2 regions of the Duganella sp. 3397 genome follow, and region 1 is predicted to be linked to the other one. Evidence: predicted binding sites of a transcription regulator. Region 1 holds the regulator's gene; the other holds the start of a gene.
The links. Region 1 encodes sigma-54, which starts transcription at its own class of promoters, with help from an activator protein. Its sites were predicted from a motif close to TGGCANGNAANCTGCTTT; they were not measured.
Positions count from the first base shown of each region.

Region 2: a site for sigma-54 is predicted at 2,466-2,483, ahead of J2X54_RS02925 (TldD/PmbA family protein). Genes of this name have one in related genera too.

Region 1 covers NZ_JAVDVB010000001.1:820,690-824,871, forward strand. Annotated here, with positions in the region: gene lptA (lipopolysaccharide transport periplasmic protein LptA) at 1-156, shown strand, start outside; gene lptB (LPS export ABC transporter ATP-binding protein) at 158-910, shown strand; gene J2X54_RS03620 (RNA polymerase factor sigma-54) at 914-2,398, shown strand; gene hpf (ribosome hibernation-promoting factor, HPF/YfiA family) at 2,474-2,833, shown strand; gene J2X54_RS03630 (alginate lyase family protein) at 2,899-3,861, shown strand; gene J2X54_RS03635 (enoyl-CoA hydratase/isomerase family protein) at 3,858-4,182, shown strand, end outside.
Region 2 covers NZ_JAVDVB010000001.1:670,413-674,594, reverse strand. Annotated here, with positions in the region: gene J2X54_RS02930 (TldD/PmbA family protein) at 1-632, opposite strand, end outside; gene J2X54_RS02925 (TldD/PmbA family protein) at 750-2,387, opposite strand; gene J2X54_RS02920 (methyltransferase) at 2,624-3,442, shown strand; gene J2X54_RS02915 (chemotaxis response regulator protein-glutamate methylesterase) at 3,481-4,182, opposite strand, start outside.

The DNA of each region.
Region 1 (4,182 bases):
CGCGAAGTGTTCGCGGTCAAGAATACCAGCAGCGGCGAGAGCAAGCCGGGCGCCGGCCGCGGCACCATGGTGATCCAGCCGTCGTCCAAGCGTCCGCCGATCGCGCCGGCCCAGCCGACGTCTCCAGCACCTGCCACCCAGCCTGCGGGGAAATGATATGGAACCGAGTTGCGGTAGCACCCTGATCGTTCGCGGCCTGCAAAAAAGCTATGGCAAGCGCCAGGTCGTGCACGACGTCTCGCTGCAAGTGGAATGCGGCGAAGTGGTGGGCCTGCTGGGCCCCAACGGCGCCGGCAAGACCACGTCGTTCTACATGATCGTCGGCCTGGTGCCGTCCGATGCCGGCACCATCGACATCAGCGGCGTCGATATTTCGAGGCTGCCCATCCACCGCCGCGCATCGCTCGGCCTGTCGTACCTGCCACAGGAAGCGTCGGTGTTCCGCAAGCTGACGGTGGAAGAAAATATTCGCGCTGTCCTCGAAATTCAAAAAGTGGACGGCAAGTCTTTATCCAAGGCTGACATTACCGAACGGCTCAATACCCTGCTGGCCGATTTGCAAATCGAGAAGCTGCGCGACAACCCCGCGCTCTCGCTCTCCGGTGGCGAACGCCGCCGGGTGGAGATCGCCCGTGCGCTGGCTACCAACCCGCGCTTCGTGCTGCTCGACGAACCATTCGCCGGGGTCGACCCGATTGCCGTGATCGAGATCCAGCGCATCGTGCGCTTTCTCAAGGAGCGGCAGATCGGCGTCCTCATTACCGATCACAATGTGCGCGAGACGCTGGGCATCTGCGACCGCGCATATATCATCAACCAGGGCTCGGTGCTGGCTTCGGGCCGTCCGGACGACATCATCGCCGACGAATCGGTCCGCCGCGTCTACCTGGGTGAACACTTCCGAATGTAATCCATGAAACAGTCATTGCAACTGCGAACTTCGCAGCATCTCGCGCTGACACCCCAACTGCAGCAATCGATCCGCTTGCTGCAGCTCTCCACGCTGGAGCTGCACCAGGAACTCGAACAACTCCTTACCGATAATCCGCTGCTCGAACGGCTCGACGATCCGCTCGACCATTCACTGCGCCTGTTGTCCGACGGCGCCATCAGCCAGCAGGCGCCGTCCGGCGAAGCGCCGTCCGAGTCGGGCCCGCAGGAAGCCGCGCCGGCAGGCGAGGCCGACACCTACGACGGCCCTGCTGCCGATACCGAAAGTACCACCGCCGAAGCGGACATGGACTGGAGCGACGCCGGCCGCAGCAAGGCGCCCGACGACGAGGACGCACGCCCGCAGATCGAGGCCCACCACTGCACCCTGCGCGAACACCTGATGGAGCAGATGCGCGTGACCGTGCTCGAGCTGCGCGACCGCGCGCTGGTCGAACTGATCATCGACGCGCTCGATGAAAACGGCTACCTCGAAGAAGCGCTCGACGAGATCCACGCGCGCCTGCCCGAGGAACTGGAAGTCGATATCGACGAGCTGCAAACGGCGTTGTCGCTGCTGCAAAGTTTCGATCCGGCCGGCGTGGGCGCGCGCAACGCGGCCGAGTGCCTGGCGCTGCAAATCAAGCGCTTGCCCGGCATCCCGATGGTCACGCGACGCATGGCCGTGGCCATCGTGGAAAAGCATTTGACGTGGTTTGCCCAGCGCGATTTCAACAAGCTGAAAAAAGCGCTGCTGTGCGACGACGAAGACCTGCGCGAGGCGCAGACCGTGATCCGCCAGTGCAATCCGCATCCCGGTGCGGCGTTCGCGTCCGACGTCTCCGACTACGTGGTGCCCGACGTGATCGTGAAAAAATCGCGTACCGGCTGGCAGGTCAGTTTGAACAACGACGTCATGCCGCGCCTGCGCGTCAACGCCATGTACGCCAACCTGCTCAAACAGAAGAAGGGAGATGGCGGCGAGGGCGCCATGGGCGCGCAGCTGCAGGAAGCGAAGTGGCTGATCAAGAATATGCGCCAGCGTTTCGACACCATCCTGCGCGTGGCGCAAGCGATAGTAGAACGACAAAAGAACTTTTTCTCGCACGGCGCGGTTGCCATGCGCCCCCTTGTGCTTCGCGAAATTGCTGATACACTGGGTTTACACGAGAGCACCATTTCTCGGGTAACAACTCAGAAATACATGCTCACGCCGCATGGCATGTTTGAGTTGAAATATTTTTTTGGTAGCCATGTCGCCACCGAAGCAGGCGGTGAAGCCAGTTCAACGGCGATACGGGCATTGATCGTGCAACTGACAGGAGCTGAAGACCCTAAAAATCCTTTATCCGACAGTAAGATTGCGGACATGCTGGGAGAACAGGGCATGGTGATTGCGCGACGCACTGTTGCCAAATATCGCGAAGCCCTCAAAATCCCTCCAGTCAGTCTCCGCAAGTCTTTGTAGTGCACTGGTTCCTGCGTGCCCGGCATCAATGGGCAACGCACTAACCGTCAGCGACATCTATCTTTAGGAGTGTGTATGAATCTCACCATCAGTGGACATCATCTCGAAGTGACCGCCGCCATTCGTGAATACGTGCAGAGCAAGCTCGAACGCGTGACACGGCACTTTGATCAAGTGATTGATATTGCTGTCATTCTGACCGTAGATAACCTTAAAGAGAAAACCAAGCGCCAAAAGGCTGAAATCAATCTGCGCCTGTCCGGTAAAACGGTCTACGTGGAGAGCCTGTCGCAAGACCTGTACGCTGCGATCGACACCCTGATCGACAAGCTGGACCGCCAGGTCATGAAGTACAAAGGCAAAGTCCAACAGCACGGCCACGATGCGATCAAGCATCTCCCGGATAACTTCGAACCAGCTGCCGCCGCCCTTTAAAATAACGGCGCGACAACACCAACTAAGGGCGCAACCATGGCGCCCTTTCTTGTTTTTGGGATTCCATGAAAATTGTTTACCTGGTTTATACCGTTTCCGCTCTTGCTGTTGCTTCCTCTTCCTACGCCACCACGTGCCAGCCGGCGCCGGCTGCCGTCATCGACATCGACGCCAACAGCTACTACAACGACGCCAACCACTCCGTGATCGACCCGGCGCGGCGGGCCAAAAACATCGCCAGCACCGAGCCGGTCGAACAATTCTTGTCCGGCGTGGCGCGCAACGCCAGCCGCTACCAGGCCAGCGGCAAACCGGCGGACGCCGCCTGCGCCTTGAACTGGCTCGAGGGCTGGGCAGGGCAGCAGGCCATGCTGGGCAAGATGTCGAGCGAGCAGGCGTATTTCGTGCGCAAGTGGACCTTGGGCGGCCTGGCGCTCAGTTACGCGCGCGTGCAGCCGGCCGCCACCCCGGCGCAGAAAAAATCCATCGAAGCGTGGCTGTCCACGCTGGCCGACGCCACGCTCACGCACGCCGATACCCGCAAGGGCAAGCGCAACAACCATTATTACTGGGAAGGGCTGGCCGTGACCGCCGTGGGCGCCGTCACCGGCGACCAGCGCTTTTTAAAATGGGGCCACGGCGTGTTCGACAACGCCATGGCCCAGGTGGCGCCAGACGGCGCACTGCCAGCCGAAATGGCGCGCGGCGCCAAGGCCTTGCATTACCACGCGTTCGCCGCCGCACCGCTGACCATGATGGCGTCCATCCTCGACCTGCAATCGCCAACCTTGGACCGGCTGGTGAAATTTACGCTCGCTGCCGCGCGCGATCCGTCTGCCATGCAGCAGGCCACCGGCTTCAGGCAGGAAGAGGTTGGCGACATGCCGTTTGCAGTGATCTACGCCCGCCACATGGGGCAGCCTGCCGCAGCGCCGGCGAAATTCCAGGCGCGCCTGGGCGGCGATTTGACCTTGCCCAATCCGCTCGAACATCTGCCATCATCGAACAAGGCCACAGGACAACCATGAGCGCACACGTTTTAACTGCCGTCAGTGACGGCACCGCCGTCACCACGCTCGATCGCCCGCGCGCATTGAATTCGCTGTCGCTCGACATGGTGCGCGCCGTTACGCAAACATTGCTGGCCTGGCGTGACGACGATGCCGTGCAGGCAGTCGTCATCCGCGGCAGCACCGAGAAAGCATTCTGCGCCGGCGGCGATATCCGCTTCTTCCACGATCTTGGCCGCGCCACGCCGCAGCAGGGCAGTGCGCTGGTCGAAGATTTCTTCACCGAAGAATACGCGCTCAATCACCTGGTTCATCATTACCCGAAACCGTATATCGCGC
Region 2 (4,182 bases), 150 kb from region 1:
GCTTTTTCGATGGCGACGTCGGACGCTTCGCGCGCGTCGAACTTGCTGGCGTCGCCCACGCTGCGCTTGGCCCAGCCGGAACCACGCCCGTCTTCGGTGCGCACCGTGATGGTGAAGTCCAGGCCAGTGTCGCGCTGGAAGCCGAAGATGCCGTTGGAATTGGCCACCGCCGTGAACCGGTCGCTGTCGGTAAAGAAGCCGGCGGCCACCAGCTTGTTCTTGCGGCTGTTCTCGATGCTGTAGGCGGCCACCTGGGCGCGGAATTCCGGGTCGATGTCGGCGGTCTTCTGGAAGAAGGTTTCACTGGCCTTGTATTGCTGCTTCGCTGGCGTGGGCATGAACTCCGGGTTGTCCGGCGCCAGGCGCGCCAGCTCTTCGGCACGGCGCACCGCGCGCTCGATCGACTTGTCGTCAAGCTCGTTGAGGGTGGCGACACCCTGCTTTTTGCCGAAGGCGACCGCAATCGCCAGCTCGGTATTTTCGATCAGCCCCGCGGTGGAGACGGCGTTGCGGGCATAGCGGATATTGCCGTTACGGCTGCCGGTCAGGTTTACTTCGCACTGGTCGGCGCTGGTCAACGACAGTACCTTGTCGCAAATGCGCTTGGCGTCGTCCTGGTTCAGGTTTTTCATATTATATTTCTCCAAATGAGGTTGTTTCAAAATGAGCGCAGCTAGGCGCAGCGCCGAAGACAGTGCGCCTGCACGGCAAGGCGCTGCAACGACGCTGCGGTCTTTTTGAAACGACCTCTAGGCGATTTTGCGGGCAGTGTTGATTACATTGATCCCGTTGAAGCGGGTGGTACTCGACCCATGCGACACCACCGACACCTGCGAAGGCTGGCCCTTGCCGTCGAAGAAGGAGCCGCCCATGCGCCAATCGCGCTCGTCGCACATGGCCGTACAGGCGTTCCAGAATTCCTGGGTGTTCGACTGGTAGGCCACGTCCTCGAGCATTTGGCCGATCTTGCCGTTCTTGATTTCGTAATACAGCTGGCCGCCGAACTGGAAGTTGTAGCGCTGCTGGTCGATCGAGAACGAACCGTCACCGACGATATAGATCCCCTTCTTGACGTCCTTGACCATCTCGTCCGGCGTGAGCTGCTTTTTACCGGCCTGCAGCGACACATTGGGCATGCGCTGGAACTGCACGCTGCTCCAGTTGTCGGCGTACGAGCAGCCGTGTGACTCCTTCTCGCCGATGATGGCGGCCTGGTCGCGCGTGGCCTGGTAGTTGACCAGGATGCCGTCCTTGATGATGTCCCAGCGCTTGCACGGCACGCCCTCGTCGTCGTAGCCCACGTTGGCCAGCGAGCCTGGCGTGGTCTTGTCGGCGACGATGTTGACGATCGGCGAGCCATACTTGAATTTCCTGGTTTCCCATTTATCGAGCGTGGCGAAGCTGGTGCCGGCATAATTGGCTTCGTAGCCGAGCACGCGATCGAGCTCGGTCGGGTGCCCCACCGATTCGTGGATGGTCAGCCACAGGTGCTCGGGCGAGAGCACCAGGTCGTACTTGCCCGGCTCCACCGACTTGGCGGTGAGCTTCTGTCTGGCCTGTTTGCCGGCCGCGCGCGCATCCTCGATCAAGTCGTACGACTTGGTGTACAGGGTGGCCACGCCGCCGGCTGCCTTGACCTTGTGCTCGGGGCGCGCGTCCAGGTATTCGTAGCCCATGCCCACCGGCGACGACAGGCCCTGGCGGGTACGGAACTTGTTGCTCTTCTGGTCGACGGCGGTGGCATACATCGGCATCCACAGGCGGTGCACGTCCTGGTCGATGTACGAGCCGTCGGTGGACGCGAAGTATTTTTGCTGGTTCACCTGGAACAGCATCGACTGCATGAAGTTCGCGCCGCCGTCCATGCCGGCCTTGTTGGCGGTAATCAGCAGCTCGGCCTTTTCCTTGATCGGCACCGTGCGCCAGTCCTTGACGATGGGCGTGGCCCACGCCACTTCGCCCAGGCTTTTCACCGGCGCCAGTACCACCGGTTCGGTTTGCAGCTTGGCGTTGGCGCGCGCAATCGCCACGGCCTGGCGGGCGGCGCCGGCCACGCCGTCGGGCGTCATGTCGTTGGTGGCGGCAAAGCCGTAGGCGCCGCCGGCAATCACGCGTACACCCACGCCGGCCGACTCGGTATTGACGACGTTTTCGACATTGAGGTCGCGGGTGGTGATGAACTGGTTCAGGTAGCGGCCCACGCGCACGTCGCAGTAGCTGGCGCCGGCCTGGGTGGCGGCCGTCATCGCGGTATCGGCCAGCATTTTCTTGAACTGCAGGGCGACCGGTTTAAGCAGTTCGTCGGCCGCAATCGCACGGCCAAAGGCGGGCAATAACATCGTGCCCAGCGCCAGACTACCTACATTGAGGAATGCACGTCGTTCCATCGTCTCTCCAGATATTTTTTTCGGGCCAGCCGCCCTGGGCAACAGCAGGGCAATATTAGCGCCTGATCAACGATAGCGATAGCAATATGTATGCCATCTACCACAGCGATACACTGCGTTACACATGGGAGGTAGACAGCGCCGATTCGCTTGACCTGCGTGCGGTCCTCGCCCATGATCGCGCAGGGCGGCGCGCGGCGCCGTCATCGTCCCATCGAACCCTCAGGAGACCGAGTATGAAGAAATACCTCGTGGCCGCTCTGGCCTGCACCACGCTGTTTGTCGCCAGCGGCGCCTCGGCGCAAGCGGTAGACGCGAAGCTCAAGGCCGCCATCGGCGCCAGCTCGCGTACGCCCGCCAACGTGCAGCGCGACGCCAGCCGCCATCCTTACGAGACGCTCACTTTCTTCGGCATCCGCCCGAACATGACGGTGGTGGAACTGGCGCCCGGCGCCGGCTGGTACACCGAGATCCTGGCGCCCTACCTGCGCGACAACGGCAAGCTGATCGCCGCCGGCAACGACCTGGCCTCGCCCAACGAGCGCGAACGCAAGGGCGCCGAGCGCTTCATGGAGCGCCTGAACGCCAATCCGGCCGTGTACAACAAGGTGGCGCTGGGGGTGTTTTCGCCACCGCGCAAATACGAGTTCGCACCGAATAACAGCGTGGACATGGTGCTCACGTTCCGCAACATCCACAACTGGATTCCGACCGGCCCGGACAACCTCAAGGCACTGTTCACCAGCGTGTACGACAGCCTGAAACCGGGCGGCGTGTTCGGCGTGGTGGAGCACCGCCTGCCAGCCTCGCAAACCCAGGACGCCACCGCCAGCACCGGCTACATGCACGAGAAGTACGTGATCGGCCTGGCCGAAGCGGCAGGCTTCAAGCTGGCCGCCAAGTCGGAAATCAATGCCAATCCGAAGGACAAGGCCGACCACAAGAATGGCGTGTGGGCGCTGCCGCCAACCTTCACCAACAAGGATGAAGACCGCGCCAAGTACCAGGCGATCGGCGAGAGCGATCGCATGACGCTCAAATTCGTTAAGCCGTAAGTTGGTGCTGGCCGGGGCTGTGCTCCGGCCAGCATGCATCAGCCCAGCTGCTGCAGGATCTCGCGATAAATCGCCGTCAACGGCACGGTTTTTTCCACCGCCCCGCGCTTGACCGCCTCCTTGGGCATGCCGTATACCACGCACGACGCCTCGTCCTGCGCCACCGTGCGTGCACCCGCCTTGAGCATCTCCAGCAGGCCCGCCGCACCATCATCGCCCATTCCCGTCATGATCACGCCCAGCGCATTGGCGCCGGCCGCGCGCGCGGTCGAGCGGAACAGCACGTCCACCGACGGCCGGTGGCGATTGACCAGCGGCCCATCGACCACTTCCACAAAATACTGGGCGCCGTTGCGGCGCAGGAGCATGTGCTTGCCGCCGGGCGCGATCAGCACCTGGCCTTGCAGCACGCGGTCGTTATTGGCCGCCTCCTTCACTCGTACCTCGCATACGCTGTCGAGCCGCGCGGCAAAGGCGGCGGTGAATTTTTCGGGCATGTGCTGGACCACCACGATGCCGGGGCAAACCCGCGGCAAGGACGTGAGCACCTCTTCAAGCGCCTGGGTGCCACCGGTGGACGTGCCAATCGCGACTATCCGTTCGGTGGTAGCAGTCATGGGCCGCGCATCGCCCAGCGACAGCACGGCGTCCGCATTGAGCTTGGCAGGGACCGGCGGCAGCGGCGCGTGGTACTTGGATTTGACCACGTGGGCGCCGGCGGCCGTGCGCACGGCCGCCAC